DNA from 3 places in the Streptomyces sp. NPDC052687 genome. Region 2 is predicted to be linked to each of the others. Evidence: riboswitches for the same ligand, from Rfam matches in the RefSeq annotation. Region 2 holds a riboswitch; each other region holds the start of a gene.
The links. Region 2 has a riboswitch for cyclic di-AMP ahead of AB0K92_RS31480 (M23 family metallopeptidase). Riboswitches for the same ligand answer to the same signal wherever they lie in the genome.
Positions count from the first base shown of each region.

Region 1: linked by a shared signal. The riboswitch ahead of AB0K92_RS06060 (transglycosylase family protein) and the one ahead of AB0K92_RS31480 (M23 family metallopeptidase) in region 2 are both predicted to bind cyclic di-AMP.
Region 3: linked by a shared signal. The riboswitch ahead of AB0K92_RS22665 (peptidoglycan DD-metalloendopeptidase family protein) and the one ahead of AB0K92_RS31480 (M23 family metallopeptidase) in region 2 are both predicted to bind cyclic di-AMP.

Region 1 covers NZ_JBFATR010000003.1:276,898-284,477, reverse strand. Annotated here, with positions in the region: gene AB0K92_RS06080 (Ppx/GppA phosphatase family protein) at 1-527, opposite strand, end outside; gene AB0K92_RS06075 (DUF501 domain-containing protein) at 524-1,057, opposite strand; gene AB0K92_RS06070 (septum formation initiator family protein) at 1,078-1,563, opposite strand; gene eno (phosphopyruvate hydratase) at 1,676-2,956, opposite strand; gene AB0K92_RS06060 (transglycosylase family protein) at 3,288-3,974, opposite strand; cyclic di-AMP (ydaO/yuaA leader) riboswitch at 3,979-4,157, opposite strand; gene AB0K92_RS06055 (transglycosylase family protein) at 4,340-5,386, opposite strand; gene AB0K92_RS06050 (cytochrome P450) at 5,588-6,883, opposite strand; gene AB0K92_RS06045 (hypothetical protein) at 6,917-7,114, opposite strand; gene AB0K92_RS06040 (DUF6415 family natural product biosynthesis protein) at 7,111-7,580, opposite strand, start outside.
Region 2 covers NZ_JBFATR010000068.1:17,926-25,505, reverse strand. Annotated here, with positions in the region: partial or broken gene AB0K92_RS31500 (hypothetical protein) at 1-146, opposite strand, end outside; gene AB0K92_RS31495 (hypothetical protein) at 133-1,032, shown strand; gene AB0K92_RS31490 (dihydrofolate reductase family protein) at 1,203-2,339, opposite strand; tRNA gene AB0K92_RS31485 (tRNA-Met) at 2,440-2,513, shown strand; cyclic di-AMP (ydaO/yuaA leader) riboswitch at 2,876-3,055, shown strand; gene AB0K92_RS31480 (M23 family metallopeptidase) at 3,067-4,110, shown strand; gene AB0K92_RS31475 (PrsW family intramembrane metalloprotease) at 4,235-5,632, opposite strand; gene trmB (tRNA (guanosine(46)-N7)-methyltransferase TrmB) at 5,697-6,503, opposite strand; gene lhgO (L-2-hydroxyglutarate oxidase) at 6,551-7,580, opposite strand, start outside.
Region 3 covers NZ_JBFATR010000030.1:71,153-78,732, reverse strand. Annotated here, with positions in the region: gene AB0K92_RS22685 (MBL fold metallo-hydrolase) at 1-177, opposite strand, end outside; gene AB0K92_RS22680 (TetR family transcriptional regulator C-terminal domain-containing protein) at 330-929, shown strand; gene AB0K92_RS22675 (SGNH/GDSL hydrolase family protein) at 1,092-1,877, opposite strand; gene AB0K92_RS22670 (DUF6250 domain-containing protein) at 2,004-2,753, opposite strand; gene AB0K92_RS22665 (peptidoglycan DD-metalloendopeptidase family protein) at 2,954-3,964, opposite strand; cyclic di-AMP (ydaO/yuaA leader) riboswitch at 3,969-4,165, opposite strand; gene AB0K92_RS22660 (alpha-galactosidase) at 4,437-6,521, opposite strand; gene AB0K92_RS22655 (tyrosine-protein phosphatase) at 6,728-7,525, shown strand; gene AB0K92_RS22650 (DUF6126 family protein) at 7,555-7,580, opposite strand, start outside.

The sequences.
Region 1 (7,580 bases), on a different contig from region 2:
TCCACCACCAGGTGCCGCTCGGTCATCCGGACACAGCCGACGTCCACCGAGCGGGCGGCGCGCACGTGCTCCTCGCCGACGACGAACTCCGTGGAGCCGCCGCCGATGTCCACCACCAGGAAGGGCCGCTCCAGGTGGTCGTGGCCGGCCAGCTCCTTGGTGGCGCCGGTGAAGGAGAACTCGGCCTCCTGGTCGCCGCTGATGACCTCGGGCTCGACGCCGAGGATGTCCACGACGCCGCGCACGAACTCGTCGCGGTTCTCGGCGTCCCGCGAGGCGGAGGTGGCCACGAAGCGCAGCCGCTCGGCGCCGTACTCCTCGATGACGGCGGCGTACTCGCGGCAGGCCGCGAAGGTGCGCTCCAGCGCCTCGGGGGCCAGCCGCCCGGTGCGGTCGACGCCCTGGCCGAGCCGCACGATCGTCATCCGGCGGTCCAGTTCCGCCAGTTCACCCGTGGCCGGGTCGCAGTCGGCGACCAGGAGGCGGATGGAGTTCGTACCGCAGTCGACGGCGGCGACCCGGGTCACTGTCCGCCCTCCTCACCGGCGAGGGTCACGCAGGAGCCCTTGCGCCACCACTCCGGCAGCATGGCCAGGGCCTCGTCGCCCAGCGGGTTCACGCCGGGGCCGGCGGCCAGCGAGTGGGCGACCAGCACGTGCAGGCACTTGACCCGGTCCGGCATGCCGCCGGCGCTCGGGAAGCCCTTCAGCTCCTCGATCTCGTCGCGGCGCCGGATGTAGTCCTCGTGCGCGGCGCGGTACGCGGCGGCCAGCTCCGGGTCGCTCTCCAGCCGGGCCGTCATCTCCTTCATCACGCCGTTCGCCTCCAGCGTGCCGATGGCCGAGTTGGCCTTCGGGCACGTCAGGTAGTACAGCGTCGGGAAGGGCGTGCCGTCGGGCAGCCGCGGGGCCGTCTCCACGACGTCCGGCTGCCCGCACGGGCAGCGGTGGGCGATCGCGCGCAGCCCGCGCGGCGGTCGGCCGAGCTGCTGCTGGAAGGCCTCGACGTCCGCGTCGGTGGGCTCGGTGCGCGGGGTGGGCGGCGGGGGCGTGTCCATGCCTGTCTTTCTGTGTCCGTTCAACGGTCCGGGACATCGGCGGCGTCGGCCTGGTCGACGCCGTCCCAGACGTTCGAGTACCAGGGGCGGTCGGCCCCGCCCGTGTCGGTGCGGGACTGCTCGGCCGCGTCCGGGTCGATCACCACGTACCCGGTCTCGCCGGGCATCACATAGTGCAGCCGCTTGCGGATCTGCTGCTCGGCGTACGCGTCGTCCTGCCACCGCGCCTTCTGGTCGCGCAGCCGTTCGACGCGCTCGCGCGCCTGCCGCTGCTCCCGCTCCAGATCGGCGATCTCGGCGCGCTGGGCGACGTACTGCCTTATCGGGTAGGCGAGCGCCACGACCAGCGAGCAGACCACCAGCGCCAGCAGCGCGGCCCGGCCGGTCAGCCGGGAGCGGCGGGCCTGCCGCTTGGTCTGCGAGCGGTAGACACGGGCGGCGGTCTGCTCGCCGAGCAGTCTGATCCTGGTCGCGGTGGAGAACCGGTCCCGGTCCCTCACGGCCATCGTCCCGCCTCCCGTTCACGCGCGTACGTCCCCGCACACGGTACGGGACCGAGTACGGGGACGTACGTACGACGCTTCCTACGCGGGCGTCAGCCCTGCACGGCCGCGGTGCTCAGCCCTTGAAGCGCGGGAACGCGCTGCGGCCGGCGTACACCGCGGCGTCGTCGAGGATCTCCTCGATGCGCAGCAGCTGGTTGTACTTGGCGACGCGCTCGGAGCGGGCCGGGGCGCCGGTCTTGATCTGGCCGCAGTTGGTGGCGACGGCGAGGTCGGCGATGGTGACGTCCTCGGTCTCGCCGGAGCGGTGGGACATCATGCACTTGTAGCCGTTGCGCTGGGCCAGCTCGACGGCGTCCAGGGTCTCGGTGAGCGAGCCGATCTGGTTCACCTTCACCAGCAGGGCGTTCGCGGCGCCCTCCTCGATGCCCTTGGCCAGGCGCTCGGGGTTGGTGACGAACAGGTCGTCGCCGACGAGCTGGACCTTGTCACCGAGCTGGGCGGTGATGGTCTTCCAGCCCTCCCAGTCGTCCTCGAACAGCGGGTCCTCGATGGAGACCAGCGGGTACGCCTCGACCAGTTCGGCGTAGTACTCGGTCATCTCGGCGGCGGAGCGGTTCTTGCCCTCGAAGACGTACACGCCGTCCTTGTAGAACTCGGACGCGGCCACGTCGAGGGCGAGGGCGATCTGCTCGCCGGGGGTGTAGCCGGCCTCCTTGATCGCCTCGAGGATGAGGTCGAGGGCCTCGCGGTTGGAGCCGAGGTTCGGGGCGAAGCCGCCCTCGTCGCCGAGGCCGGTGGACAGGCCGCGGTTCTTCAGCACCTTCTTGAGGGTGTGGTAGACCTCGGCGCCCCAGCGCAGGGCCTCGGAGAAGGACTCCGCGCCGATGGGGGCGATCATGAACTCCTGGATGTCCACGTTGGAGTCGGCGTGCGAGCCGCCGTTCAGGATGTTCATCATCGGCACCGGGAGCAGGTGCGCGTTGGGGCCGCCCAGGTAGCGGAAGAGCGGCAGGTCGCTGGCCTCGGAGGCGGCGTGCGCGACGGCGAGCGAGACGCCGAGGATGGCGTTGGCGCCGAGCGAGCCCTTGTTGTCGGTGGCGTCCAGGTCGAACATGGCCTGGTCGATCAGGCGCTGCTCGGTGGCGTCGTAACCGACCAGCTCCGGGCCGATCTGCTCGATCACGGCGAGAACGGCCTTCTCGACACCCTTGCCGAGGTAGCGGTTCGAGTCGCCGTCGCGCAGCTCGATGGCCTCGAAGGCGCCCGTGGAGGCGCCGGACGGGACGGCGGCACGACCGGTGCTGCCGTCGTCGAGGCCGACCTCGACCTCGACCGTGGGGTTGCCTCGGGAGTCCAGGATTTCCCGGGCTACGACGACGTCGATGGACGGCACGAGCATCTCCTTCGTGGATGTGACGCGGTGGGCAGAACCGCGGGTGTGGCTCTGCGAGACGAGCCTAACCGGCTCCGGGGGATCGGCCAGCCGACCGCCCACCCCGTGGACGGAACCGAGAGTAAATTGTTTCCGAACGGAACAAAGCCCGTTCCGGAAAATTCGCGGCCACGGCCTCGGTCACGGTCGCGGCATGCGGTGTCGGCACGCGGCCACGGTCGCGGCACGCGGCCGGGTGGGTCCGTGCCCGGACATGCCCCCGCCCCGGTGCGTACGGGGGAGACGCACCGGGGCGGGGAGACTGCGGGGCTGCCGCTTGCCTCTTGTCTTCTTACTTGAGGTGCAGCTGCTGGCCCGGGTAGATGAAGTCGGCGTCGTCGACGATGTCCTTGTTCAGCTCGAACAGCTTCTGCCAGCCGCCCTTGACGTCGTGCTCCGCGGCGATGGTGCTGAGGGTGTCGCCCTTGACCACCTTGTACTCGCCGTCACCCTTCTCGACCTTCTTGCCGGTCGGGGTGGTGACGGTCTTCTCGGCCTTCGGGGCCGGCTCGGCGGCCGGGCGCTCGGCGGAGCGGGAGGCCGGCTGCTCCTCGGTCTCACGGGCGGGGGCGGAGCCGGTGCTCTCGGCGGAGCCGCCGTTGTACGGAGCGCTGGAGAGGTTGACACCGCAGTGCGGCCACGCGCCCTTGCCCTGGCCCGCGAGGACCTTCTCGGCGATGGCGATCTGCTGCTCCTTGGTGGCCTGGTCGGCGGTGGCGGCGTACTGCGTGCCACCGTACGCGGCCCAGGTGGAGGCGGAGAACTGCAGACCGCCGTAGTAGCCGTTGCCGGTGTTGATGGACCAGTTGCCACCGGACTCGCACTGGGCGACGGCGTCCCACTCGGCGGCGGTGGCGGCGGAGGCGTTGCCGGCCGCCATCAGCGGAGCGGCGACGGCGGCGCCGGTGACACCGGCGAGCGCGATGGCGCGGGTGGCCTTGAACGGACGACGGTGCTTGCCCTTGCCGGAAAACAGCATGGATCGATCCCCTCACCGACGCCTGCGAGGTGAGCTGTCGGGTTCGGGCCGGTTGAGTTGCCCGGCCGCGGCTCTTGCGAGCCGCGGCTTCACCCCGAGCCGGTTCCGGTGTCGAGTCTCCTCAACGGCCGGGACCGGCACTTACCTTGGGTCCCCCGCTCCTGCCTACGGCGCTTGAAGCGACGACTGTTCCCGGGCGGCCGCTGGCAGGATTCGGCGTTGCGGCAGCCGGGGCTCGCGGTGACGAGCGGCTTCGACCGTAGCCAGGCGATCGGCGGATTTTCAAAGACGATCAGGGCTTCTGAGACCTATCTCTCACCGTGTTTATAACGGACATTCACCGCGAACCGTGTGCTGAAGTCCCGCTACTTTTCTCCCGGTTCAACCCCTACCTCCAGCGTCTGACCGGGGAGGATGAGGTCGGGGTCGGTGCCCACGGTCGCCTTGTTCTCGGCGTACAGCGCGGACCATCCGCCGTCCAGCTCAAGGGAGTCCGCGATGCCCCACAGGCTGTCGCCGGCGCGGACCGTGTAGGTGCCGTCGGCCGCGTCGCGGGCGGCGGCGGAGTCGCGCGAGGCGTGCCGGCCGGAGGGCTCGGTCGTACGGCTGTCGGCGGCCTCCTCCTCGGCGCTGTCGCCGCGGTGGCGCCCGGTACCGGTGGAGCCGGTGTCGGCGGTGCCCGAAGACGGGTCGTTCCGGCCGGAGTTGTCCGAGTAGTCCCGCTTCGTGGTGGCCGTGGAGGAGTCGCCACCTCCCGAGGACGCGGGGTCGGAGGCGCTCGAAGACGGCGAAGACGTGGCAGAACCGGACGATTCGGCACCTTCCGGAGTTCCGGAGGAACCGGTGCCGCCGGAGATTCCGGAACGCGCGGAGGATCCGGCCGATTCGGCGGAACCGGAGGAACCGGAGGTTTCCGAGGATCGCGACGAGTCGGACAAGCCGGACTCGGGGCTCGCCGAGGAGCCCGCGTCCGGCGTGGCCGACGCACCCGACGCGGCGTCAGCCGCCAGACCGGTGTCGACCCCCGGAGACGCGGAGTCGCCGTCGAGGCCGGCGAGCACACCGCAGGTGGGCCAGGCCGCCACACCCTCGGCGGCCAGGATTCTCTCGGCCACGGCGATCTGCTGCGAACGGCTGGCCACGTCGGGGCTCTCGGCGTAGTCCAGGCCGCCGTACTTCACCCAGTTCTCCTGGGAGATCTGGAGGCCGCCGTAGTAGCCGTTGCCGTTGTCCGCGCTCCAGGAGCCACCGCTCTCGCACTCCGCGACCCTGTCCCACGTGACCCCGCTGGCGGCGCTCGCGCCGCTCGCGCCGAGGAGCGGGATGGCGATGGCGGAACCGGTCACTCCGGCCGCGACGATGAGGGCCGGAGCCTGGCGGGGGCGACGGTGACGACCGTTCCCGGAGAGCATGCGGAGACCTTTCGCGAGACAACGGTGACGGCGCGGCGGAGATGCTGTGATCACCGCCGTCACACTGATGGGTGAACGTATCGGCAGACGATCACTTGTCACAAGTTCATGCCGCGCAGATCACGTGAAGATCACAGAGGTGAGTGCGTGTCACCTTCGCGGCGGCACAGGGCCGCTGCGCGCGCAGGAGCCCGGTGCACCTCACCGCTCCGGTGTGAACTCCACGGGCAGCGTGCGCAGTCCGCGCATGATGAGTCCGCCGCGCCAGCGCAGGTCCGCGGGGTCCGCGGCCAGCCGCAGGTCCGGCAGGCGCGTGAGGAGGGTGGCGAGCGCGGTCTGGCCCTCCAGGCGGGCGAGCGGGGCGCCCAGGCAGTAGTGGATGCCGTGCCCGTATCCGAGGTGCTGGTTGTCGCGGCGGGCGAGGTCCAGGGTGTCGGGGTCGGCGAACCGGGCGGGGTCGCGGTCGGCGGCGGCGAGCACGACGAGGACCGGGTCGCCGGGGGCGATGTCCTGACCGCCGATGGTGAGCGGCCGGGTGGCGAAGCGCCAGGTGGCCAGCTCCACCGGACCGTCGTAGCGCAGGAGTTCCTCCACTCCGGTCTCCAGCAGAGCGCGCTCCCCGGCCGCCAGGGAGCGCTGGAGGCGCTCACGCTGTTCCGGGTGGGTCAGCAGGGCGTACGTGCCGTTGCCGATGAGGTTGACCGTGGTCTCGAAACCGGCGAACAGCAGGATGAACGCCATCGCCGCCGCCTCGTTCTCGGTGAGGTGCTCGCCGTGGTCGGAGGCGCGGATGAGACCCGAGATCAGGTCCTCGCCGGGCGCGGGCTCGGCGGGCAGGGCCTCGCGCTTGCGGTGGATGAGGTCGGCGAGATAGCCGCGCATCTTCTTCACCGAGCGCGCCACCCCGCCGCGCGGTCCCCCGCCGTGCCGGATCATCATGCCCGCCCAGTCCCGGAAGTCGTCCTGGTCCTCGCGCGGTACGCCCAGCATGTCGCAGATGGCGTAGATGGGCAGCGGGAAGGCGAACTCGTGGATGAGGTCGGCGGACCCGGTGCGGGCGAACCCGTCGATGAGGCGGTCGGTCAGCTCCTGCACGCGCGGCGCGAACTCCGCGACGCGCCGGGGCGTGAACGCCTTCGACACCAGGCGGCGCAGCCGGGTGTGGTCCGGCGGGTCGATGTTGAGCAGATGCGTCATCAGCTCCGCCTTGCGCTCACCCGGAATGCCCGTCTTGCCCTTGGCGTGCGCCGGTTCGGCGTGGTGCTCCGGGTTCTTCGACAGCCGCTGGTCGGCCAGCGCCTGCCTGGCGTCGGCGTACCGGGTGACCAGCCAGGCCTCCACCCCGCTGGGCAGCCGCGTCCGGTGCACCGGGGCGTGCTCGCGCAGCCAGGCGTAGGCGGGGTACGGGTCGGTGGCGAACTCCCAGGTGAACAGGGCCGGGGCGGCGGACTGGGGCTGCCGGGGGCGGGACTGCGGGGGGTGGGGCTGGTCGGTCACGTCGTCGACGGTATCCGCAGGCGGCCGCCGTCCTCATCCCGAGGCCGGGCGGCGTCCCGGGGCGTGGTGGTTGCGGATCTCCACGTTGCAGTCGGTGACCCGCGAGTGGTCACCCCGCGCCGCCGCCTCCGCGCGCTGCCGGGCGAGCGCCTGGCACACCGCGCAGTCCGGCCGCGCGGCCGGCGGGCCGAGGGGCGGGCCGAGGTCGATCGGCCGCTCCTGTGCCGTCACGGCCGCCCGCCCCCGCCCACGGCCGTGAGGTCCACGTGCCGTGGCGCTCGCCGGTAGTCCTCGTAGAGCGCGTCGGCGGCCGGGCAGCACAGGTTGGCGTTCACACCGTGCTCGTCCGTCGCCATGCAGGTCTCACAGCCGAGACAGTGGTTCCACAGCCCCAGCAGCGAGACCAGCTGCGGGTCGAGCACGACCGGGTGCCCGCCGCTGAGGTTCTCGTAGTGGTCGCACAGCGCGCTGACGGACCGGGCCAGCCGCTGGGCGTACGCGACCCGCGCGGGCAGCGTACGGCCCGGCGCGAGACTCATGCGCGTACGGGCCCGCATGACGGCGACGTTCGCGCAGGCGCGCGGCGGGTCGTCCTCCGGCAGCTCGTCGGCCAGCGCCTCCACCACGGGCAGGGCCGGCATGAGGTGCCCCCGCAGCTGAAGCGTCAGCGTCTCCAACTCGTCCTCTTCTAAGGGGA
Region 2 (7,580 bases):
TCCGCCGCCGGGTGCGCCGGGGGCGGGGCCGTCGCGGTCGTGGTCTGCCGGGCCGTGCTGTCGGGGGTGCGGCCGTCGAAGGCGGCGGCGCTGCGCGGCGGGTGGCTGCCGGAGGTGATGCTGTGGACGGCGGTGGCGCTGGTCACCGCGGCGTCCGTCACCGCCGTGGTGGTCGCGCTGCGCGCCCGCGGCGGCTGGTGGCCGGCGCGGGCCGCCGGCGCGGCGGTGCTGAGCCTGGCGGCCGGAACGCTCACGGCCACGGCGCTCACCGCGGCCGAGGGCTGTGTGCCCGGCCTGACCACGCTGTGGGCCGGCTGCGCGCCGCGACCGGGACCGGTGTGGGACCTGACCCGGCTCATGCTGCTGCCCCGGCTGGCGGCCCTGGCCGTGCCCGCCGCCGCGCTGACGACGCTGGTCGTCCTCGCGCTGCGGGCGCTGCCGCCGCTGCCGCCCCCGGTGCGGCGCCGCCGTCTGGCGCTGCGGCGGGCGTACGTGGTCGCGGCGTGCCTGGCCCCGGTGCTGCTGCTCAGCGGTCAGCGGGAGCTGGAGGCGTTCGCGGACCCCTCGACCGCGCAGGGCAGGCAGGGCGCGGCGGCGATGGAGAGGGCGAAGGAGCGTGAACGGCTGCGGGACTGGCTGGCCAGGGGCGGCCAGACCGCGATGAACGCGTACGCGGCCGACTACCGCACCCTGCGGGACGCGCTGGCCGAGCATCCACCCGCGCGCGGTTATCCACAGGATGTGTACGGACCGGTGTGCGCCTTCTGGTCCGCCGACGGGGCGCAGGCGGCCCGCCTGCCCGCTCCGCCGGTCGACGCCCCCGAGGCCGCGGACTGGGCCGCGATCGCCGAACAGGCCCGGCGCGGCGGCGCGCTCTGCGGCAGCGGCCTGGCGGTCGGGTCGGTTCCGCTCGTCGAGCGCGGGCTGAGCGAGGTGGCCGCGGCGGCGGACCGGTACATGGCCCTGTCGGTGGCGCTGTACGACGTCCTCCATCCCGCGGGGAGCGCGACCGCCCCGCGGGGCGGCCAGTAGTGGCGCGGCGCCAGCCCGGCAGGTGGCGGTTCGGGGGCTTCGCCCGTTCCTCGGCCCGGCAGGTGGCGGTTCGGGGCCTTCGCCCGTTCCTCGGCTCGGCAGGTGGCGGTTCCGGGCGCTTGCCCGTTCCTCGGCTCGGCAGGTGGCGGTTCGGGGCCTTCGCCCGTTCCTCAGCCCGGCAAGTGGCGGTTCGGGGCCTTCGCCTGCTCCTCGTGCTCGGGGAGGACGATCACGTCCACGCCCCGCGCCGCCAGGGCCCCCGCGCCGTCCGCCCCCGCCACGAACGTGTCCGGCTCCCGCCATGCCGTGACGACCCTGCGGACACCGGCGTCCAGGATCAGACCTGCGCAGGGGCGGGGCCGGGAGGCGCGGCGCGTACAGGGCTCCAGGCTGCTGTAGACGGTCGCGGTGGGCAGCCGCGGGTCCGCCGGGTCGATCTTCGCCAGGGCCGCCTCCTCCGCGTGGACGACCGGGTCGTCGCCCTCGCGGGAGTGGCCGCGGGCGAGTTCCGTGCCGTCGGCGGCGACGACGATCGCGCCGACGCTGAAGGCGGTCGCGGAGGGCGGGCACTGCGCCGCCAGGGCGCAGGCCCGGGCCAGCCAGTGGTGGTCGGCGGCCACCGCGGTCGTGCCGGTGCCGGGGGCGGTCGGCTGGTAGCGCATCAGGACCACGTCACCGACCGGGCGGGTCTCCACCAGGCGCAGCCGGCCCGGCTGGTAGGGGCCGGGGCCGAACAGGCGGGGGGCGTCCGGGTCGCCGACGAAGAGGGGCGCCAGGGCGAGCTGGAGTTCGTCGGCCAGACCCAGTCGGAGAAGCTGGGTGTGGACCGTGCCGCCGCCCTCGACCATCAGCTGCCGTACGCCGCGCAGGTCGTGCAGATGCTCCAGGACGGTGCGCCAGTCCCAGGCCCCGGCGAGCGGCACCACCGCCGCGGTGTCCGCGATGCCCGACGCCCGCAGGCGGCCGGCGCCCTCGGGGGTCGTGTAGACGACCTTCTCGCCGCCGGTGTGCCAGAACCGCGCCCCGGGGTCGAGGTCGCCGGTGGCGCTGACCGTGACCTTCAGCGGGTACTCCGGTTTCCCGGCCGCCGTCCGGGCCGCGCGGCGCTCGGGGGAGTTCACCAGCAGCCGCGGGTTGTCGGCGCGGATCGTGCCGGCGCCCACCAGAATCGCGTCGACGGACGCCCGCACCTCGTCGACCCGGTCGAAGTCGGCCGGGCCGGACAGCAGCAGCCGCTCGGGGCCGGTGTCGTCCAGGAAGCCGTCCAGGGAGACGGCGGCGGAGAGCAGGACGTACGGGTAGGGCATCGGCGCACCCATCTGGAGACGGCGGAATCCCGGGTCGGTTCCCAGTGAAACTACCTCTGGCGCGAGGGGTCCCGCGCATGGCGTACACTGGTTTCACCGACGCGGGGTGGAGCAGCTCGGTAGCTCGCTGGGCTCATAACCCAGAGGTCGCAGGTTCAAATCCTGTCCCCGCTACTGAAGGCTCAGGGCCGGAATCCGGAAACGGGTTCCGGCCCTGAGTGTTTTCCACCCCTTCCGGGGGCTGCGCGTTGCCCGCGTTGCCCGCCGCATGGCCGAAGACGCACGGCGTCCCGGATTGTCACCACCAGTGAGTGACCGACCCCACTGCGCATAACATCTGAGTCACCATCAAAAACGCGAACGCTGCTGAAGCGTTTGAGAGTCGAGGTCAACTCGCCCGTTTTTAGCCGCTCCTGGGCGCTACGTCCGCCCGGCGAACCGTAATGATCAAGCGGAACGGCTTGGAAATCACCCCCTGGTTCTATTAACGTCCGATAACGCAGCGCGGTCGTCCCAGCCGTCACAAGAGGCGGCTCCGTGCGCACGCGCCGAATCCCGTGAGGGAACCGGGGAACCACCATTTTGGGGTGAATCGGGCGTAAGGGGTCGGGTCCACAGCGGCTGAAACCGCGCAGGGCACGGCTGGTTTACGCGCGTAGGAGACCTTCCTGCTCCGAACCCGTCAGCTAACCCGGTAGGCGAGAAGGAAGGAAAGGAGTACGCCCACGTGGCGTCCAACCGGCCTGCCCCCGAGGCCCCGTTCGTGCCTGGCCAGCGCACCGCCGACCCCGCCGACACCTTCGTGTACGGCGATCAGCGCACCGACGAGGGCCCGTGGGAGGAGTGGAACCCGACTGCGGAATCCATTCGCCCCGTACGCGGCCGGCATCGCGTCACCAAGCAGCGCGGCGGACTCGCCCGCAGCTCCACCGTGCTGGGCGTCGGTGTCATAGCCGCCGTCGGCGCGGGCGGCATGGCCACCGCGCAGACCGGCAAGCCGCCGGTCTCCATCTCCATGCCCGACCTGCCGAACGTCGGCTCGCTCATCTCCGACGACACCGAGGCCGAGGCCCCGGAAGTCGCCGCCACCCCGCTCAGCGGCATCGGCGTCACCGCCGCCGACTCCGGGCAGGGCACCACCGACGCCGGCGAGGCGCTGCGCGCCCGCATCATGGCGCAGGCCGAGCAGCAGCAGGACCAGGTCGAGTCCAAGGCCGCCGCCGAGGCGCTGGCCGCCGCCGAGAAGGAGGCCGCCGAGGCCGCCGCCAAGGCGGAGAAGGAGGCCGAGGCCAAGGCGGCCGCCGCGAAGAAGGCCGCCGAGGAGGAGGCCCGCAAGAAGGCCGAGGCGGAGCGCCTGGCCGAGCTGGCCAAGCAGTACACGCTGCCGACCTCGTCGTACGTCCTCACCGCGAGCTACGGCCAGGCCGGCGCCATGTGGTCCTCCGGCTACCACACCGGCCTCGACTTCGCCGCGCCCACCGGCACCCTCATCAAGGCCGTCCACTCCGGCACCATCACGGAGGCCGGCTGGGACGGGCCGTACGGCTACAAGACCGTCCTCACCCTGGAGGACGGCACCGAGATCCTCTACGCCCACCAGTCGTCGATCGGCGTCAGCGTGGGCCAGAAGGTCACCACGGGCGAGGTCATCGGCCGCGTGGGCGCCACGGGCAACGTCAGCGGCGCGCATCTGCACATGGAGGTCCACACCGCCGCCGGCGGCGCGCTGGACCCGATGGCCTGGCTGCGGAGCAAGGGCCTCACCCCCTGACGCACCCGCCGAGCCGGCGCGCTCGCCCCTCTCTTCCGCTTCTCTTCTTTCTTCTCCCGGTCCCCGGCGGTCCTGACGGCGCCCCCCCGACGTCAGGGCTGCCGGTCAACGGGCCGCCGCCCGGTCACGTCCGGTACGGGTTGTAGGCCGGATACGGCGCCTGGTACGCGGTCTGCGGCGTCCGCTGCACGGGGTGCGGCGGACGGAACCCCGGGTACGGCGGCCGGTACGCCGGGTACGCCGGGTACGGCGCCCCGGGGCCCGGCTGCGTCGGCCACGGCATCATCACCGGCACCGGCGACGCCGTCATCCGCGCCGCGTACTCCAGGGCCGGACGGGCGGCCTCCCGGCGGCGCCACAGCTCGTGCAGCAGCTCCCGCTCCCGCAAGACGAAGTCCGCACCGGCCCGGCCGCGCCGCCCCCGGTGCCGCAGGAACGCCAGCGACGTCGCGTACGCCTCGTACTCTGCGACCGCGCGGGCCGCCGGTTTGCCGAGGTGGTGCCGGGCGTGGTCGCGGGCCAGCCGGCGGGCCCGCATCGAGCCGAGCGCGAACGGCTCCGCCGGGCCCAGCCAGCCGGCGGCCACGTACGCGGGCAGCTCCTCGCGGACGGTGCGCAGCTCCCGCTGCCGGGTCCAGATCACCAGCCAGGTCAGCAGCCCGAACGCGGGCACCATGAACGCGGCGTACACCGCGAGGAACGCGAAGCCGCCGAAGCTCGCGGAGCCGTTCCACAGCGCGTGCATGCCCATCGCGAGCAGCAGGCCGCACGGCGGCAGCAGCAGGCGGCGCGTCCGCTGCCGGGGCCCGGACAGGGCGGCGATGCCGAAGCCGATGCCGGTGAAGACGGTGAACAGGGGGTGCGCGAACGGGGACATCACGATGCGCACGAAGAAGGTGGCGGCGGTGACGGAGGCGATGCCGCTGTCGCCCTGCATCTGGTCGGTGCCGAAGGCGGTGCCGAGGTAGAGGATGTTCTCGGTGAACGCGAAGCCGGTCGCGGTCACCCCGGCTATGACCACGCCGTCGACGATTCCCGTGAAGTCCCGCCTGCGGAAGAGGAAGAGCAGCAGGATCGCGGCCGCCTTGGCGGACTCCTCCACGACCGGCGCTATGACGGTGGCCCCGAGGGTGTCCGCGCCGGCCGGGTCGGCGGTCGCCGTGGCTATCCACTGGGTCGCGAAGCTGTTGGCGACGATCGCGATCAGCGCCGCGGCGCAGGCCCCCCAGGCGAACGCGAAGACCAAATTCCGCCAGGGGCCCGGCTCCACCCGGTCCAGCCAGCGGAAGGCGGCGACGAGCAGCGGGACGGGCAGGACCGCCAGGCCCAGACCCACCAGGAACCCCTCGGTGCCGGTCTCCTCGCGCACCAGGGCGAGGATGACGAGCCCGGACAGCGCGAGCAGGGTGATGAGCGCGCCGTAGCGCACCCAGGGACGCTGCCACCAGTGCGCGGGCCGGTGCGCCCCGGGAACGGGGGCACCGGCTGCGGGAGCACCGGGGACGGCTTCACCGGGGGGCATGGGGTACGGGGGACTGCTGGCCACGGCATTGACCCTTACGAGGGACGGAGCCGCCCGCGGTGGATCAGGCGTCGGCGGGAGGCTGAGCTGACGTTGTGTGTGGTACGCGGCGGAAGAGCAGGTCGTTCACGACATGACCCTTGTCCAGTCCCTGACCCTCGAAACGGGTCAGCGGGCGGAACTCCGGGCGGGGCGCGAAACCGCCGTCGGGCTGCGTGTTCTCGAAGTCCGGGTGGGCGGTGAGGACCTCGAGCATCTGCTCCGCGTACGGCTCCCAGTCGGTGGCGCAGTGCAGCAGCGCGCCGGGCCTCAGCCGGGTCGCGGCGAGGCTGAGGAACGCCGGCTGGATCAGCCGCCGCTTGTGGTGGCGCTTCTTGGGCCACGGGTCGGGGAAGTAGACGCGCAGGCCGTCGAGGGAGTCCGGGGCCAGCATCTCGCGCAGCAGGATGATGGCGTCGCCGTTGCCGACGCGGACGTTGGTCAGGCCGCCCCGGTCGGCGAGGCCGAGCAGATTGCCCTGGCCGGGGGTGTGCACGTCCACCGCGAGGATGTTGGTGCCGGGGTCGGCGGCCGCCATCTGGGCGGTGGCCTCGCCCATGCCGAAGCCGATCTCCAGGACGACCGGGTTGCCGTTCCCGAACAGCTCGGCGAGGTCGAGGACCCGCGAGCCGTCGATGTCGAAGCCCCACCGGGGCCACAGCCGCCTGAGCGCGTCCGCCTGCCCCGCGGTCACCCGGCTGCGCCGCGGCTGGAAACTCCGGATGCGCCGCTCGAAGTGCGAACCGGCGGGGTCCGCCTGGGGACCCTCGGGGAACCGGGGCGCGCCCTTGGGGCGGCGGGGGGCGGGGGCGGCGTTCAGGGAGTCAGACACAGTGGCATCGAGTCTACGGGGTCGCCTCGCGGGGGCCGGTGCGGTGCTCAGCGCTCCTCCAGGGCTGCCAGCGCGCGGCGGGCGACCTCCCGGCCGATGGGCAGGGACGCCGTCGCGGCGGGGGAGGGGGCGTTGAGGACGTGCACCGTGCGGGGGGCCTCCTGGATGAGGAAGTCGTCGGCCAGCGTGCCGTCGCGCAGCACGGCCTGCGCGCGTACCCCGGCCGCCGCAGGCTCCAGGTCCGCCGCGGTGACGGCGGGCAGGAGTCTGCGGACGGCCTCGGTGAACGCCGCCTTGGACACCGACCGGCGCAGCTCCCCCGCCCCGTACCGCCAGTGGCGGCGGGCCAGCTGCCAGGCGCCGGGCCAGGCCAGGGTGGTGCCCAGCTCGCGCGGCCGCACGACACCCCAGCCGTACCCCTCGCGGGCCAGGGCGGGGACCGCGTTGGGGCCGACGTGGACGCTGCCGTCGATGCCACGGGTGAGGTGGACGCCGAGGAACGGGAACGCCGGGTCGGGGACGGGGTAGACCAGGCCCCGCACCAGCTCGGGCCGGCGCAGGTCGTAGTACTCGCCGCGGAACGGGATGATCCGCATCTGCGGGTCGTCCCCCGTCAGCCGGGCGATCTCGTCGCAGTGCAGCCCGGCGCAGTTCACCAGCACGCGCGCCCGCACGATCGTGCCGTCGGCCGTCTGCACGGCCACGCCCAGCTCGGGGCGGCGGTCCACCCGGACCACGCGGGCGCCGTAGCGGATCTCCGCGCCGGACGCGCCGGCCAGCCGGCGGGCGACGCCGGTGAAGTCGCAGATCCCGGTCGTGCCGACGTGTATGGCGGCGAGGCCCCGCACCTGCGGCTCGTACTCCGCGATCTGTGCCGCGCCCAGCTCGCGCACCGGTATGCCGTTCTCCCGGCCGCGCTGCACCAGGGCGTGCAGGCGGGGCAGCTCGGCGCGGTCGGTGGCGACGATCAGCTTGCCGGTGACGGCGTGCGCGATGTCGTACTCCGCGCAGAACTTGACCAGCTCGGCGGCGCCGCGGACCGCGTACCGCGCCTTGAGGGAGCCGGGGCGGTAATAG
Region 3 (7,580 bases), on a different contig from region 2:
GTCGCGGGCCGAGCCGGAGGGGCGGATCCGGGAGGGGCCGCCGGGGTTCTGGAAGACGCCGTCCTTGAAGTGGGGCGATCTGCGGATCCGTGCCAGGCGCTCACCACCGGGGTCCGCGCCGAACGCCGCGGGCCGCAGGGCGCGCAGCCCGGAGTTCGGGGAACGGGAAGCGGCCACGGTACCTCCAGGTGGAGTCGGTGAGGCCTCCCATTATGGTCCGCCCCGCCGACACCGCGGCGGGCCGGTCGGAAAGGGGCTCCACTGCTGAACGGTGGTTCAGCAGCCCGAGCGCCGCGGCCGGCAGCGGTGACGGCCGTTAGGGTGACCTGATGGCGAGAGTCCGGTTGAGCGTCGAACAGCGGCGCGAGGAGTTGCTGCGGGCCGCGGTGGAGCAGATCGAGGCGCGGGGCGTGGCGGCGGTGCGCATCGCGGACGTCGCCTCGGCGCTCGGGGTGAGCAACGCGCTGGTCCTCTATCACTTCTCGACCAAGGAGAAGCTGGTCGCGGCCGCCTTCGCGTACGCCGCCGAGGATGATCTGGCCCGGCTGCGCGGGCTGCTCGGCCGCCGCACCACCGCGCTGCGCCGGCTCCGCGCGGCCGTGCGCTGGTACGCCCCCACCGGCCAGGCCAAGGGCTGGCGGCTGTGGATCGAGGGCTGGGCGGCGGCGCTGCGCGAGCCCGCGCTGCGGGAGGTCACGCGGGACCTCGACCGGCAGTGGAAGGCGGCCTTGACCGAGGTCGTCGCCGAGGGCGTGGCCGCGGGCGAGTTCCACTGCCCGGACCCCGAGGCCACCGCGCTGCGCCTCACCGCCCTCCTCGACGGGCTCGCCATACAGCTCACGTCCTACGAGGGCGCGGTCTCGCGCACACGCGCCCAGCAGTGGGTGGACGGGGCACTGAACCGGGAGCTCGGGCTGTCGCAGGGCTGAGGAGACGTCTCGCCGGCCATCCCGCGCCCCTGTCCCCTCCCCGTACCACTCCGCGCGATCCCCCCGCCGGCCGTAACGAGGGGACCGCGCGAAATCGCCGAGACCGGGACCGAGCGAAACCGAAACCGAGACCGAAAGAGACGGTCGTCGGCGGGGGCTCCCTTACGCCACCGCCGCGATCCGCATCTTGATGTCGTCCGGCGAAAGGGTGCCCTTCGCGGTGACGTGGTCGCCGGAGGACTCGCCGCGCAGCCGGCGGCCGATCCAGGGCACCAGGTACTCGCGCGCCCAGTGCACGTCGTCCCGGCGGACCTCGAAGGTGCCGCGCGGCGGCAGCGGGGGCCACGGCTGCTCGGGGTCGGCGGGGACGGGCAGCCCGAGAGCCTGGCCGGCGCGCAGGGCCACGCGGGTGTGGCCCTCGGGCGAGAGGTGCAGCCGGTCGTGGTCCCAGGCCCGGCGGTCCTGGACGGACTTCAGGGACCACAGGTCGAGCACGGGGCATCCGTACCGGTCGGCGATGGCCCGCACGTGCCCGTTGTACGTGGCGATCTTGCCGCGGAGGTGCTTGAGCAGCGGCACGCCCCGGGTGTCGAAGCCGGTGGTGACGAGCACGGTGCCCGCGGCGGCGGTCAGCGCGGCGACCGCCCGCTCGAACCGCTCGGCGACGTCGTCCGGGTCGGTACCGGGCCGGATGATGTCGTTGCCGCCGGCGCAGAACGAGACCAGATCGGGCGCCAGTTGGATGGCCCGCGGCACCTGGTCCGCCACGATCTGGTCGAGCAGTTTCCCGCGCACGGCGAGGTTCGTGTACGCGAAGTCGCCCTCGGGCCTGCGGTCCGCGAGCAGCACCGCGAGCCGGTCGGCCCAGCCGACGAACGCCCCGTCGGGGCCGGGGTCGCCGACGCCCTCGGTGAAGCTGTCCCCCACCGCCACGTACGACCCGATCACTGATCTGCTGTCATTCTTCGAATCGTCTGCCACAACGGCTCATGATTCACCCTCGAATGTGACTTACGCGACCGTAGGCAGGGGTTGACGGGCGGTGAGATAAGCCACTCTTCAAGGATTGGTCAACTACGGAATAAGCCGCCACACGCGGAAGTCACTGATGCGGAAGTGGCTCCACACCGTCCGGAACGCGAAGTGGCCCGCGGTGTACGGTTCCGGGTCCGTGTAGTCGAACACGAGCCGCCCGTTGTTCCACCACTGGACGGTCGGTCCCGCGGAGACGATCCGCACGCGGTTCGGCCCGTTGGGCACGAGCAGCGGCTCGGTGTAGTCGAACACGAGCGGCCGGACACCGGCCTCGCCGATGTACCGGCGCAGCCGCGTGGTGGTGTTGTGGTTGGCGCCGTATCCCGCGTAGTACGTCGTCAGGTGGTCGTACTCCGTCAGGGCCCCGCCGCGCGGGGTGGCGAACAGGTCGTGCGGGGAGCGGACGTCCGTGGCGTTCCAGAAGTTGTTCAGGTCCGAGACACGGTCGTTGGGGCCGCCGGCCGCGACCGGGGTGGCGGTGTACGCCAGGACGTACGGCCCTTGGAGCCTCTGCCGGAACCACACCGTGGCCCCGCTGGGCACATCGATGTCCAGTACGCCGCGGGAGGCCGTGACCGTGCCGCCGTCCTGGAGTTCGGCGGCCCACTTACCGAGGCCGTGGCGGAAGTCGTCGCGGGCGATGAGCCGGGGGCGGCGGCGGGGCGCGGCCTGCCCGGCGTGCGCGCTCGCATCCGTGGTCGCAGTCGTGGCCGCGCTCGGGGTCGGGGCGAGGGCCGCCAGGGCGGCGCCCGTGGCCAGGGTGGCGAAGGCTCTGCGTGTGGTGGTCACGGGGGACGGCTCCTCGACGGATGGAGAGCGCGGAGGGAAAGCGCGGATGCACAGCACCGGCAGAAAGCGCTTGCCACTGACGACGGTCACTCTGCCATGGACATACGGCCGCGCACACGCCGAAGGCCGGACCCGGGGTCGGGGTCCGGCCTTCGGCGGCGTGTGCGGCCGGGGTCAGGAACCGGCGCGGCAGGGAGTCGTCAGAGGGAGACGCCCTTCGAGCGGAGGTAGGCGACCGGGTCCACGTCCGAGCCGTAGTCCGGGGTGGTGCGGATCTCGAAGTGCAGGTGCGGGCCGGTCGAGTTGCCGGTCGAGCCGGAGAGGCCGACCTGCTGACCGGCGGTCACGGACTGGCCGGCCGACACCGACAGCGCGGACAGGTGGGCGTACTGGGCGTAGTAGCCGTCGGCGAGCTTGATGACGACCTGGTTGCCGTACGCGCCGGCCCAGCCGGCGGAGACGACGGTGCCCGCGCCGACGGCCTTGAGCGAGGTGCCGGTCGGGACGACGAAGTCGACGCCGGTGTGGTAGCCGCTGGACCACATGCTGCCCGCGACCTTGTAGGCGGTACCGATGCCGGCGCCCGCGACCGGAGCGGTGTGACCGCCGGCGACCGTGGCGGCCTGGGCGGCGGTGGAGGTCTGCGGGGAGGACGCCGCGGCCGGCTTGGCGGACTGCGACTGCGCCGACTCTGCCGTCTTCGCCGACTCGGCCGACTCGGACTTCTTCGAGGCGCCGGACGACTGCTGCGACGAGCCCTGGGAGGACTGCGACGGCTTGGACTGCTCGGCGGAGGAACTCTTCGGCGCGGAGGCGGCGGCCTTCTTGCCGAGGGTCAGCTTGAGGCCGGGGTGGATCAGCGACGGGTCCTCGCCGACGGTGGCGCGGTTGTCGGCGTAGAGCCGCTGCCAGCCGCCGTCGACCTTCTGGTCCTCGGCGATCTTCGAGAGGCAGTCACCGGACTTCACGGTGTAGATACGCACACCGGAGTTCTTCTCGGCGGACTTTTCCGCGGCCTTCTTCGCCGCGGACTGCTGCACGGACGCGACGGACCGGGTGGTGTCTTCCGCGGCGGTCTGCGGGGTGGCGGCATGGGCTGCGGCGGCCCCCATGAGGGGCAGCGCGAGCGCGGCTCCACCGGTGCCGGCGACGGCGATGGAACGGGTGAAGCGCTGGGTCTTCGGACGGCGGTGCTTACCCTTCGCGGGCATGGCGAATTCCTCTCCGGCGCCTGCGAGGTGAGCTGTCGGGTGCGGACTGGAGATGTCCGGCCGCGCCGAGACGCGGCTTTACCCCAAGCCTGTTCCGAGGACCGGAACAGGCGGTGAAAACCTGTGGGTCCCCCGCTCCTGCCGTGCACGGGTGGGTTTGCGCGGGCACCAGGCGGCGGCAGGATTCGGCGTTCCGCCTGGATCGGTGTGGAACGTAAGCGACCTGGACGCACGGGGACAAGCGAAAGGTTGCCCTCTGTCGCTTTTCGATCTCTTCCGCCCCGGAATTCACGGTCACACTCCGTCGATCACGGAGCCTTCCTTTTCCGTGAACACCCTTGAAAACCGGGAGAATTACGTGAACATGACGGGCGACTCACCGTCACGAATATGAGCCTCCTCACGTGACACCGCTCCAGAACTCTTTATTCCAGAGCGAGTTACGACTAAGGCTGCAATTCGGACAGATCGCTCAGATGCGACGGAGGCGGAGAACCGTCGCATCGAGGTCGCCTCGCAGTCCGAGGCGCACCCCGTGGTGCAGCAGCACGGCTCCCCGGTGCACTTCGCCCGTTTCACGGCATTCGTACGCCGCTGTCGGGTCGAGCCCGCGCAGCCGCAGCGCCGGTACGGGCTCCCCGTGGTGCTGGGACTGCAGCCAGGCGAGGACGACCGTCTCGTCGCCGAGGACGTACTGCACGGCGCTCAGCCCGCCACCCGGAGGCCGCAGGCGGTACAGGTCGCCGCGCTGGACCAGCGGCCGGATCTCCTTGTAGAGGTCCACCCAGCCGCGCGCCTCGGCCAGCTCCTCGTCGGTCCACCGGGTGAGGTCGCCGCCGATGCCGAGGACCCCGGCCATGGCGCTGACGAATCGGAATCTCAGGGAGCTGGTCCGGCCGTTGAGCTGGGTGTTGGGGCTGTCGGTGACCCAGGCGGCCATTACGCACGCGGGGTGGATCTGGCTGAAGCCGTGCTGGATGGCGAGCCGGTCGAGCGGGTCGGTGTTGTCGGAGGTCCACACCTGCTCGGTACGGCCGAGCACCCCGAGGTCGATCCGGCCGCCGCCGCCCGAGCAGGACTCGAAGGCGACGCCGGGATGGGCGGCGCGCAGCCGGTCCAGCAGGGCGTACAGCGCCCGTACGTGGTCGGCCCACAGACGCTGCGGGTAGGAATCGCCGGGCCAGCCGGCGTCCGTGAAGCAGCGGTTGAAGTCCCACTTCACATAGTCGACGGGGGCGCTGGAGAGCAGGGTGTGCAGCCGCTCCCACAGGTACTCCTGGACGTCCTCGCGCGCCAGGTTCAGTACGAGCTGATGGCGAAATTCCGTCCGCTTTCGTCCTGTCTGGTGCTGCACCCAGTCCGGGTGGGCGCGGTACAGCTCGCTGTCCGGGTTGACCATCTCCGGTTCGACCCAGATCCCGAACCGCATGCCGAGGGAGTGCACCTCGTCGGCGAGCGGGCCGAGGCCGGCCGGGAAGCGGTCCGGGTTGGGCGTCCAGTCGCCGAGGCCCGCGCGGTCGCTGGTGCGGGCGCCGAACCAGCCGTCGTCGACGACGAACAGCTCGACGCCGAGGCGGGCGGCCCGCCGGGCGAGCGCGCGCTGGCGCTCCTCGGAGATGTCGAAGCCCGTCGCCTCCCAGGAGTTGAACAGCACCGGCCGGTCCCGGTCCGCGCCCGGGACGATATGGGTGCGCTGATAGGCGTGCCAGGCGCGGCTCGCGCCGCCGAAGCCCTCGTCGCTCCACAGCCCGGCGAAGACGGGCGTGGTGAAGGACTCCCCCGCGGTCAGCCGCGCCAGCCCCGAGTCGTCGTGCCCGGCGCCGCCGGTGATCTGCACGCGCGCGTCGGGCAGCCGGGCGACGGCGATCCGCCAGGAGCCGGACCAGCCCAGGGCGCAGCCGTAGACCTCGCCGCGCTCCTCGGTGGCGTCGGTGTCCGCGGCGACCCAGGGCAGGTGCTGGTGCCCGGTGTGACCGCGGCGGCTGCCGATGACGTGCTCGCCGTAGGTGAGCGGCGCGGCGGTCAGCCGGGACTCCGCGGCCCACCGGCCGTGCAGATGGGACAGCCGCCAGCCGTCGCGCTCGGGGAGCGTCCAGGTCGCGGAGTCGGCGCGCAGCAGCTCCGCCGCGGGACCCTCGTTGCGCAGCGTCACCCAGCGCTCGACGACGTCTCCGCGCATCCGGTAGTGCAGGGTGATCGTCAGTGCCGCGTCCCGGAACCGCAGCCGCAGCTCCTCGTCCGCGCTTCCCGCGTGGGCGATCTCGTGCGTCTCGAACGTCCACTCGGTGCCGCGGCGCTCGTCGGTGCGCACGGACAGGGCGGGGGGGACGAACCGGGGGCCGCCTTCGACCGGGTACTCCTCACGGCCGTCGAGCGCGGACTCGAACGGCCAGGCGTCCGGCAGCGGCCGGGCGGCGAGGGCTTGGGCGTCGGCGAGCGAGATCCTGGGCCCCCAGTGCAGGTGGACCAGCTCGTCGTCCTCGGTCAGATGGACGGCGTACGCGCTCTTCGGCCCCGACAGCAGCCACGTCCGCCCGTCCCCGGCGATCTCCGGCATGACGCCCCCCCACACGTTCCGACAACCCCGCTCACACCCCAACATCATCAAGGCGCGGCGGGCCTTCCGGCAACGCCTGTGGACAACTCCCGCCCGGCGGGGTATGCCCCCTGTGGACAACTCATTGCCTCAGGAATCCGTGTCGTATGGTCAAAGGCGTGCCCGCCGACGAGCAGCGCCGGCGGGGCCGACCGGGAGGAGCCCACGTGACGCAGCAGGTCCCGTCGACCGAGCCGGAGCTGGCCGGAGTGCGCAACTTCCGTGACGTGGGCGGCCTGCCGACCGTCGACGGACGCCGGGTGCGGTACGGCGTGCTCTACCGCAGCGGCCACCTCGCGCACGCGACGGCCGAGGACGCGGTCTTCCTCTCCTCGCTGGGCCTGCACACGATCTTCGACTTCCGCAACGCGGCGGACCAGAAGCTGGAGGGCCCGGACGTCGAGCTGCCGGGCGTGCGCAATGTGAACCTTCCGCTGAGCGACCCGGCCGACGGCGCCGAGTTCTGGAAGATGGTGCGCGACGGCGACCTGGACCAGCTGCGGGAGATCCTCGGGGACGGCAAGGCGGCCGACCGGATGATCGCCTCGTACCGCATGATCATCAAGGAGCGGACCGCCGAGCACTCCCGGGTGCTGCACGCCCTCGCCGAGGACAGTGTGCCCGCCCTGATGCACTGCGCGGCGGGCAAGGACCGCGCGGGCCTGTCGGTGGCGGTGACGCTGCTCGCCCTGGGCGTCGAGCGCGACGCGATCCTCGCCGACTACCTGGAGTCCAACGCCAAACACCGGCGTTACAAGGTGCGTCGCAGCAGCAGCTCCGCCGCGGCCTACTCCCCCGAGGTCATGGACCTGCTGAGCCCTCTGTTCGACGCGCGCGCGGAGTATCTGTCGGCGGCGTTCGAGACCATCGAGGAGACCTGGGGCGGCGTCGACGCCTACCTGGAACAGGGCCTGAAGGTCAGCCCGCAGACCCGGGAGCGGCTGCGGGAGCGCCTGCTCGACTGAGTGCTCCGCTTCGCGCCGAGCTCGGCGTGCTACTTCCCGCCGAGCGCGAACAGCA